Regions from separate parts of the Amycolatopsis methanolica 239 genome, predicted to be linked through region 1. Evidence: riboswitches for the same ligand, from Rfam matches in the RefSeq annotation. Region 1 holds a riboswitch; each other region holds the start of a gene.

The links. A riboswitch is a leader RNA that binds a small molecule or an ion and turns the genes downstream of it on or off. The one in region 1 is predicted to bind S-adenosylmethionine.
Region 2: it holds a riboswitch for S-adenosylmethionine, as region 1 does, so the genes downstream of both, AMETH_RS29965 (methionine ABC transporter ATP-binding protein) here and thrC (threonine synthase) in region 1, are expected to answer to the same signal.
Region 3: it holds a riboswitch for S-adenosylmethionine, as region 1 does, so the genes downstream of both, AMETH_RS12715 (aminotransferase class V-fold PLP-dependent enzyme) here and thrC (threonine synthase) in region 1, are expected to answer to the same signal.

What each region holds. Positions count from the first base shown of each region.
Region 1 covers NZ_CP009110.1:1,842,695-1,845,892, forward strand. The annotation lists gene AMETH_RS08970 (ComEC/Rec2 family competence protein) at 1-167, shown strand, start outside; gene thrC (threonine synthase) at 199-1,464, opposite strand; SAM riboswitch class I at 1,478-1,610, opposite strand; gene holA (DNA polymerase III subunit delta) at 1,746-2,726, shown strand; gene rpsT (30S ribosomal protein S20) at 3,195-3,198, opposite strand, start outside.
Region 2 covers NZ_CP009110.1:6,168,716-6,171,913, reverse strand. The annotation lists gene AMETH_RS29975 (resuscitation-promoting factor) at 1-369, shown strand, start outside; gene rsmA (16S rRNA (adenine(1518)-N(6)/adenine(1519)-N(6))-dimethyltransferase RsmA) at 473-1,333, shown strand; SAM riboswitch class I at 1,399-1,490, shown strand; gene AMETH_RS29965 (methionine ABC transporter ATP-binding protein) at 1,678-2,691, shown strand; gene AMETH_RS29960 (DHA2 family efflux MFS transporter permease subunit) at 2,737-3,198, opposite strand, start outside.
Region 3 covers NZ_CP009110.1:2,645,565-2,648,762, forward strand. The annotation lists gene AMETH_RS12710 (potassium/proton antiporter) at 1-1,177, shown strand, start outside; SAM riboswitch class IV at 1,224-1,338, shown strand; gene AMETH_RS12715 (aminotransferase class V-fold PLP-dependent enzyme) at 1,373-2,695, shown strand; gene lspA (signal peptidase II) at 2,874-3,198, shown strand, end outside.

The sequences.
Region 1 (3,198 bases):
TGGCGTTGGTGAGCGTCGGTCCGGGCAACCGCTACGGCCACCCGAACCCGACGACACTCGACACCCTGACCGCGGACGGCGCGCTCGTCACCCGCACGGACACCGACGGCGACACCGCGGTGATCCCCGACCAGTCCGGCCCGGCAGTTGTGCGCCGGGGAAAGTGAGGTGGAACCTTGATCAGAGACAGAGGACCGGTCAGAGACCCAGAGCATTGTGGACGGCCGCCGCCGACGGCGGGACCGTCGCCTTCGGGCCGACCTCGTTCTCGATCGCGTCCAGGGTCTTCAGGCCGTCACCGGTGATGAGCAGGACGGTCTCGGCGTCTGGGTCGATCTTGCCGGCCTCGATGAGCTTCTTCGCCGTCGCGACGGTGACGCCACCCGCGGTCTCGGTGAAGATGCCCTCGGTGCGGGCGAGTAGACGGATGCCCTCGACGACCTCTTCATCGGTCACGTCCTCGATCGCACCGCCCGTGCGACGAACCGTGTCGAGCACGTAGGGGCCGTCGGCCGGGTTGCCGATCGCGAGCGAGCGGGCGATGGTGTCCGGCTTGACCGGCTGCACGACGTCGTAACCGTTGCGGAACGCCGTGGACACCGGCGAGCAGCCGGCCGCCTGCGCGCCGAACACCTTGTACGGGGTGTCCTCGACCAGGCCCAGCTTGGCGAACTCGCGGAAGCCCTTGTCCACCTTGGTCAGCTGGGAGCCCGAGGCGATCGGCACGACGATCTGCTCGGGGATCCGCCAGCCGAGCTGCTCGGCGACCTCGTAAGCGAGCGTCTTCGAGCCCTCGGAGTAGTAGGGGCGGACGTTGACGTTCACGAACGCCCAGTTCTCGTGCTCGGCGGCCAGCTCGGTGGCCAGGCGGTTGACGTCGTCGTAGTTGCCGTCGACAGCGATCAGGTTGCCGTCGTAGACCGCGGTCGTCAGGACCTTGGCGCGCTCGAGCGAGGAAGGGATCAGCACCACGGACTGCCAGCCGGCGCGGGCCGCGGCCGCGGCGACGGCGTTGGCCAGGTTGCCGGTGGAGGGGCAGGCCAGGGTGTCGAACCCGAACTCGCGAGCCGCGGCCAGTGCGACGGCGACGACGCGGTCCTTGAACGAGTGGGTGGGGTTGCCGGTGTCGTCCTTGACCCACAGGCTCTTCACACCGAGAGCCTTGGCGAGCCGGTCGGCCTTCACCAGCCTGGTACAGCCGGGCTCGGTGTTCGGGATCTCTTCGACGTTCGACGGCACCGGCAGCAGCCGCTTGTAGCGCCAGATGTTGCGCGGGCCCGCCTCGATGTCCTCACGGCGCACGCGACCGAAGTCGTAGGCGACCTCCAGAGGCGAGAAGTCCTCGGCGGAAACGAACTCCGGGGCGAGCGGCTGGCGGTGGCCCTCTTCCTTGGAGACCAGTTCGACGGCCGGGCCGAGGTCGACGGTGCGACGGGTGGTGGTCGAATCGAGGGCTGCAGTCATCGCGAGGTTCCTTTCCTCATCTGCCCCGCTGACGCGGGCCGGAATTGGCACCGTGATCGTCAGCTACCTCGCGGAATCGAGATGACAGGCTGACGCCGGTTGCCGGGGCTTCGTCGGGCCGTTCCCTCTGCCCCTCTGGATGAGCGGTATTCGATTGTGTGGCTGTCGCGCTCGCGCGATGCCTGGTTGACAACATACGGCACCACGCTCGGAGCACGCCATGCCCCTGCGGGTTTCATCACGCTCCGGAGCTGTCGGTGGTCCGTGGGAGGATCTGAACCGTGACCGCGCCGGCAACCACCTCCGCCCCCCTGCAGCTCGTGCTCGGTGAAGAGGAGCTGCTCGTCGAGCGCGCCGTCCGCGCCGCCCTGGACCAGGCACGCCAGGAGGACGCGACGGCCGAACTGACGAAGGTCCGGGTGTCCGATCTCACGCCGCCCGGCCTGGCCGAGCTGGTCAGCCCATCGCTGTTCAGCGAGGGACGGGTGATCGTGCTCGAAGGTGCGCAGGACATCGGCCAGGAGCTGGCCGACGCGGTGCTCGCCTACGCGAAGATGCCTGCCGACGGTGTCGTCTTGGTCGTCGTGCACACCGGCGGTGGCCGCAGCAAGGCGGCCAAGTCGCTGCCGGCGGCGCTGCGGAAGGCCGGCGCCCAGGTCACCGAATGCCCGAAGATCACCCGGCCGGCGGATCGGGAGTCGTTCGTCCGCAACGAGGTCCGACAGGCCGGCGGCAAAATTGACCCGGCCGGGGTGGCCGCGCTGATCGACGCCGTCGGATCCGACCTGCGAGAGCTGGCCGCGGCGGCGTCGCAGCTGGTGGCAGACTCGGGCGGCCGGGTCGATGAGGAAGCCGTGCGCCGCTACCACCGGGGCCGCGCGGACGTGACCGGTTTCGCGGTGGCGGAGAAGGCCGTCGCGGGCGAGCGCGGCGCGGCACTCGAAGCGATGCGGTGGGCGCTCCAGATCGGGGTGGCGCACGTCCTGATCGCCGACGCCCTCGCGGACGCCGTCCGCACCATCGCCCGCGTGTCGGCGGCGGGCCGCGGCAACCCGAACCAGATGGCCGGTGAGCTCGGCATGCCGCCGTGGAAGATCCGGAAGGCGCAGGGGCAGTCCCGCGGGTGGACGCAGGCCGGGCTGGCCGAGGCGATGGCCGTGGTGGCGCGGGTGAACGCCGAGGTCAAGGGCCAGGCCGCGGACCCGGCCTACGCGCTCGAGCGGGCCGTCCTGGAACTCGCCGCCGCCCGCGACAAGCGCTGAGTTCGGCACCGCGGTCAGCTGCGGTCGTTCGCCCGACGGCGGGGGCGCGCCGCTGCTCGGTACGAGCGTTGGTCCGGAGCGCGGGTCGGACTGCGGTTGTCTGGTGTGCGTGGCGGTGGGTGCGGGGCTCGGCGTCGCGCGAGCCGAGAGGTGTGTCCGGCCCGGGGCCCAAGCGGAAGTGTTCGGTGTGTTGGATCAGGCTCCCCGCTGCTCGGGACTGGCGGTGGCGCCAGGGTCGGGCCGCGGTCTTTTGGCGCGCGGGAGCGCGGGCTCACCGTTGCTCGGGATGTGCGTGAGGTCGCCGGCCAGCGGACCCGGGTGACGGGTGGTGAAGCTGCATCCACGGCTGTGCGGACGCCGGAGCCGGGGGCGCAGGAAGTCTCAGGTCCCGGCGCTCACGAATCCGTCACCCCTGGACAGCAGAGGGGCGGGCACCCTGCCGGATGCCCGCCCCGCGGAAGATCAAGCTCAG
Region 2 (3,198 bases), 2.9 Mb from region 1:
ACCTACCGGATCACCAAGCGCAACGGCAAGGAGACCGCCCGCGAGGAGCTCTCGACGAAGGTGATCGTCGAGGCGAAGCCGAAGATCGTCCGGGTCGGCACCAAGCAGCCGGTGGTCAGCGACGGCGCCATCTGGGACGCGATCGCGAAGTGCGAGTCCGGCGGCAACTGGTCGATCAACACCGGCAACGGCTACTACGGCGGCCTGCAGTTCAACAAGAGCACGTGGGACGCCTACGGCGGCGACCAGTACGCGCCCTACCCGCACCAGGCCACGCGTGAGCAGCAGATCGCGGTGGCGACCAAGGTGCGCGACGACCGCGGCGGCTACGGCGCCTGGCCCGTGTGCGGCGCCAAGGCCACCAGCTGACCCCAACAGCACACATGATGACCCCGGCCGGCTGCCGGGGTCATCTTCTTTTCCGGGTCACCTTCCACGAGTGCGGTACTCGCGGGCCAGTAGCATTCCCGGCGTGACCGCACTGCTCGGACCAGCCGAGATCCGTGGCTTGGCCGCCGAGCTGGACGTCCGCCCCACGAAGAAGCTCGGCCAGAACTTCGTGCACGACCCGAACACGGTCCGCCGCATCGTCGACCTGTCCGGAGTGGGCGAAGGCGACCACGTCCTGGAAGTCGGCCCCGGCCTCGGCTCGCTGACACTCGGCCTCCTGGACTCGGGCGCACAGGTCACCGCTGTCGAAATCGACCCGGTCCTCGGCGAGCGCCTGCCTGCCACGGTCACCGAGCGCGCCCCCGAGGCCGCCGCCCGGTTCACCGTCCACATCCAGGACGCCCTCAAGCTCCAGCGCGCGGACCTGGCGCGGGAGCCCACGCACCTCGTCGCCAACCTGCCGTACAACGTCGCCGTCCCGGTGGTCCTGCACCTGCTCGCCGAGCTGCCGTCGCTGGCGCACGGCCTGGTGATGGTGCAGACGGAGGTCGCCGACCGGATGGCCGCGAGCCCCGGCAGCCGCATCTACGGCGTCCCGAGCGTGAAGCTCGCCTGGTACGGCCCGGCCCGCAAGGTCGCGCCTGTGCCGCGCGCGGTGTTCTGGCCGGTGCCGAACGTCGACTCCGCGCTCGTCGGCTTCGAGCGGGCCGCGGAACCGGTGTCGGACGCGGACCGGGACGAGGTCTTCGCCGTCGTCGACGCCGCTTTCGCCCAGCGCCGCAAGACCCTGCGCGCCGCGTTGTCGTCGTGGGCGGGCTCGGGGGAGAAGGCCGAGGCGATCCTCCGCGCGGCCGGCGTCGACCCCCGCGCGCGGGGCGAGCAACTGGGGGTAAGAGACTTTGCCAAGATCGCCAAGAGCAAGTCCTTACCACCGTTTGTGTGATCTCGCACCCTGATCCGGACCAGGGACTTGCCAAAAAGATGTGAAGTCCGTTCTACTCTTTGAGGTATCCATCCCGAGCGGCTGAGAGACCTGGCTCGCCGAAGCCGCAGCAACCACCCCACCCGGGCGCAGGTGCTAACGCCAGGACCGATGGAGGATTCCTGTGTACCGCACGATGCTCACGAGGCGCCGCGTCGTCGACGAATGTCGTCGCACGGTCTGCGCGTGTCGTCGCTGACCGCTTTCCTTTCACCACCTTTTCCTGACTTCGCCTGACCGTCTTCTGTAGACGGTCTACTTGGTGTGCGGTCGGCGCGTTCGCGCCCGTTGTGCTGGAGCCATTCGTGATCACTGTCGAAAACCTGACCAAGTCCTTCCCCGGTGCCGCCAAGCCCGTCCACGCCCTGCGGGACGTGAGCGTCGAGGTGCCCGCCGGTGCCCTGTTCGGCGTCGTCGGCCCGGCCGGCTCCGGCAAGTCCACCCTCACCCGGTGCATCGCCCTGCAGGAGAAGCCCGACCGCGGCGTCGTCCGCCTGGACGGCCTGAACACCACCGGCCTCGACGGGCGGAAGCTGCGCGAGGTGCGCCGCCAGGTCGCGGTGCTGGACGCGCAGCCGGTGCTGCACGCCGAGCGCACCGTGGCGGGCAACGTCGCGGCCCCGCTGGAGCAGCTCGGCCTGGAAGGCCCGCAGCGCCGCAGCCGTGTCGGCCGCCTGCTCGATCTGGCCGGCCTGACCCAGCGCGCCGCGCTGCGCCCGAGCGAACTCACGCCGGGCCAGCGCCGCCGCGTCGCGCTCGCCCGGTCGCTGGCCGCAGGCCCGGCCGTGCTGCTCGCCGACGACCCGACCGCCGGTGTCGGCGCCGAGGAGACCGGCGCGGTGCTGACCGTTCTCGACCGCGCCCGCGCGGAGCTGGGCGTGACGGTGCTGCTGACCACCCAGGACGGCGCCGCGGTGCGGCGCGTCTGCGACGGGGTCGCGGTGCTGGAGGACGGGCGGCTCGTCGAGCAGGGCACCGTCCTGGAGCTGCTGGCGAACCCGGCCAGCAAGGTCGCGCAGAGCCTGCTGCCCCCGATCGACACGCCGCGCAGCCAGTCGTCGGGCTACGACCGGTCCGTCGACGTGGTGCTGATCGGCTTCGCGGCCGTCGGCGCGCTGCTGCCCGAGGCCTCCGCCCGGTTCGAGGTCGAGCTCGCCACCATCGGTGGCGGCCTGACCCGCGTCGGGGACACCCCGGTGGCCCGGTTCCGCGTCGGCGTCAACGGCAGCCAGGCCGACGCGGCGCTGGCGTGGATCGCCGACCGCGGCGCGCACGTCGTGCACCCGAAGGAAGGCCCGAAGAGCGTCGTCGCGGCCTGACCAGGCACGAGAGGAGGGGGGCCCGGCCGGGGCGCCCTCCTCGTCTCACTTCCCCCGGACCAGGGCCCCGACCGCGATCGCGCCTGCGGCCACGATCGCCGCGGCCCAGCCGTTCGCCACCGCGTAGCCGTGCACGGTCGCCGCCGGCAGGGCCAGCCCGGCGACCGAGGCGGTCGCGCTCGCGGCGATCGTGTTCAGCGACGCCGTGCCGATCGACGCGCCGACCTGCTGGGAGGTCGTGATGAACGCCGACGCCACCCCGGCGTCCTTCGGCTCCACCCTGGCGGTCGCGATGTTCATGACCGTCGGCATCGCCAGTCCGGCGCCTGCGCCCATCACCAGTTCCACCGGCAGGACCAGGCTCCAGTAGGACGTGTCGACCGACAGCTGGGTCAGCCCGGCGAGCCCGGCGGCCATCAGCAGGAGCCCGATGACCAGCAGCGGGCGCGGCCCGGTGCGCGGGATCAGCCGCCGGGTCAGCAGCGTCGAGACCGTGACGTTGCCCAG
Region 3 (3,198 bases), 800 kb from region 1:
CGCGATCACCGGCCCCGCCCTGCACTGGCTGCTCGGCCTGGACTGGCGGATGGCGCTGCTGTGGGGCGCGGTGCTGGCCTCCACCGACTCGGCCGCGGTGTTCTCCGTGCTGCGCGGCGTCGGCGTGCCCCGGCGGATCGTCGGGGCGCTGGAACTGGAGTCCGGCATCAACGACGCCCCCGCCTACATCGCCGTCGTGGTGCTGGCCGAGGGAACCCGCATCGACTGGTCGCTGCCGCTGCTGGTGGTCTACGAACTCGGCGCGGGCCTGCTCCTCGGGCTGCTGCTCGGCCTGGCCGGGGCGTGGGCGCTGCGCCGCGCCGCGCTGCCCGCCACCGGCCTCTATCCACTCGCGACGGTCGCGGTGTGCGTGGTGGCCTACTCGTCCGGGCAGCTGCTGCACGCCTCCGGCCTGCTCGCCACGTACGTCGCGGCGGTCGTGCTGGGCAATTCCCGGCTGCCGCACCGCTCGGACACGCTGTCCTTCGCCGAAGGGCTCGGCTGGCTGGCCCAGATCGGGTTGTTTGTGCTGCTGGGCCTGTTCGCCTCGCCCGAACGGCTGCTCGAGTCGATCGTGCCGGGGCTCATCGCCGCCGCGGTGGTGCTGGTGTTCGCGCGGCCGGTGTCGGTGCTGGTGTCGCAGCTGCCGTTCAAGGTGCCGCTGCGCGAGCAGGTGTTCCTGTCCTGGGCGGGGTTGCGGGGCGCGGTGCCGATCGTGCTGGCGATGATCCCGCTCTCGCACGCGATGCCGGGCGCGCAACGGCTCGTGGACGCGGTGTTCGTGCTGGTGATCGTGCTCACCCTGGTGCAGGGCCTCACGCTCGGCCCGCTGGCGCGGGTGCTGCGGCTGAACGCGGACACCGAGCCGAAGGAGATCGAGGTCGACGCCGCGCCGCTGGACGAGCTGCAGGCCGAGCTGCTCCAGGTCAAGATCCAGCCCGGCTCGCGCCTGCACGGCGTGTACCTGTCGGAGCTGCGGCTGCCCGCCGGGGCGTCGCTGAGCTTGATCGTCCGCGACGGCCGCAGCTTCACCCCGCAGCGCACCGACCGGCTGCAGCGCGGCGACCAGATCCTGATCGTGAGCACCGAGTCCGCCCGGGAGGCCGCCGAGCGGCGCATCCGCGCGGTGGACCGGGCCGGGCCGCTGGCCCGCTGGAAGGGCGAGTCCGGGACCTGAGACCCGCTGGCGCGCGGCGGGGGCGATCGGTTACTGTGTCTCCGTAGGTCATGAGTGCCAGCGCCAAGCCCCGGCTCGCTGGCCGGCAACCCTCCTTCCGCGGTGGGGTGCCCCGGGTGAGGACCTGGCTCGTCGCGAGGTGCGGCGGGCAAGCGCGGACCCCCTTGCGGGTCCCTGGACCCGAGGAGCCTTTCGATGACTCTCGCTCTCGAACGCGTCACCACCCCCGCCGTCACCGCCGCCGCGGCCGTCCCGCTGGTCACCGGCGGGGAGCGGGACTACGCCAACCTCGACCACGCGGCCAGCGCCCCCTGCCTGGAGGCCGTGCGCCGCGCGGTGGACGAGTTCCTGCCGCACTACGCGAGCGTGCACCGCGGGGCGGGGTTCGCCTCCCAGGTGTCCACAAAGGTCTACGAGCGCACCCGGGACGTGCTGCGCCGGTTCGTCGGCGCCCGGCCCTCGGACGCGGTCGTGTTCACCCGCAACACCACCGACGCGCTGAACCTGCTGGCCCGCAGCGTGCCGCGGCACACGTCGGTGGTGCTGTTCGACACCGAGCACCACGCCGCGCTGCTGCCCTGGCGCGGCCCGAACGTGCGCAGGATCCCGCTGCCGAACACACGGCTGGCCGCGGTGTCCGCTGTGGACAGTGCGCTGGCGGAGTGCCCGGAGGGGCCGCGGCTGGTGGTCGTGACCGGCGCGTCGAACGTGACCGGGGAACTGCTGCCGGTGGCGGAGATCGCGGCGGTGGCCCGGCGGCACGGCGCGCGCGTCGCGCTGGACGGCGCCCAGCTCGCCCCGCACCGGCCGATCTCGGTGCGTGAGCTGGACGTCGACTACGTCGTGCTGTCCGGGCACAAGCTGTACGCGCCGTTCGGCGCGGGCGCGCTGATCGGGCGCGGCGACTGGCTGCGCGCGGCGGACCCGTACCTGGCCGGTGGCGGGGCCACGAAGCTGGTGCGCCGCGACGGCGACGGCATCGGGGTGGCGTGGCACAGCGGGGTGGAGCGGCACGAGGCCGGTTCGCCCAACACCGTCGGCGTGTACGCGCTGGGCGTGGCGTGCGAGCAGCTGGCGGCGTCGTGGGACGCGGTGGCCGCGCACGAGCGGGAGCTGCTCGAGCGGCTGACGCGGGGTCTCGCCGCGGTGCCCGGGCTCGCGGAGCTGCGCCTGTTCGACGGCGCGGCGGAGCGGGTCGGCACGGTGAGCTTCGTGCTCGACGGGTTCGAGCCGGGCTGGGTGGCGGCGGTCCTGTCGGCCGAGTACGGCATCGGCGTCCGCGACGGTGCGTTCTGCGCGCACATCGCGGTGCGGCGGCTCGTCGAGCGCAACGGCGGGGAGGGCAAGCAGGCGCTGCGGGTCAGCCTCGGCCTGGGCACCACGACCGAGCACGTCGACCGGCTGGTGACCGCGTTGCGGCAGATCGTCGCGCGGGGCGCGCGGTGGACGTACGGCGTGGTGGACGGCCGGTGGGCGCCGTGCCCGGACCCGCGGCCGCTGCCGGACTTCCTGCGCTGAGCGGCGGCGCGGCCCGGGCGCCTTGTCCCGCGGCTGTTCCCGGGGTCGGATGATGACCCCTTGGCTGGGGTGGGGTGTTGCCCGGAGTTCGAGGCAGTCGCTGGGCGGCGCGGCAGCGCGCTGACCGGGTTTCCCGGCCTGCGCCGGGGCGGTCGCGGCAGGCGTGGACAATGGCGGGGTGAGCAGTGACCCCCAGCCCTCCCCGGAACCGGACACCGTGCCGGACGAGCAGCAGGCCGCCCAGCCCAAGCGGCGCGCCCTGCTGCTGGCCGTGATCGCGATCGTCGTGTTCGCGGCGGACGTCGTGACCAAGTCGGTCGTCGTGGCGACCCTGGAGGGGCACGAGCCGGTCCGGGTCCTCGGCGGGCTCGTCTACCTGCAGCTGATCCGCAACCCGTTCGCGGCCTTCGGCATGGGCGTCACGGGCATGACCTGGGTGTTCGCGATCGTCGCGTGCGGGGTGGTGATCGCGCTCATCTGGTTCGCCAAGCGGCTGCGGTCGG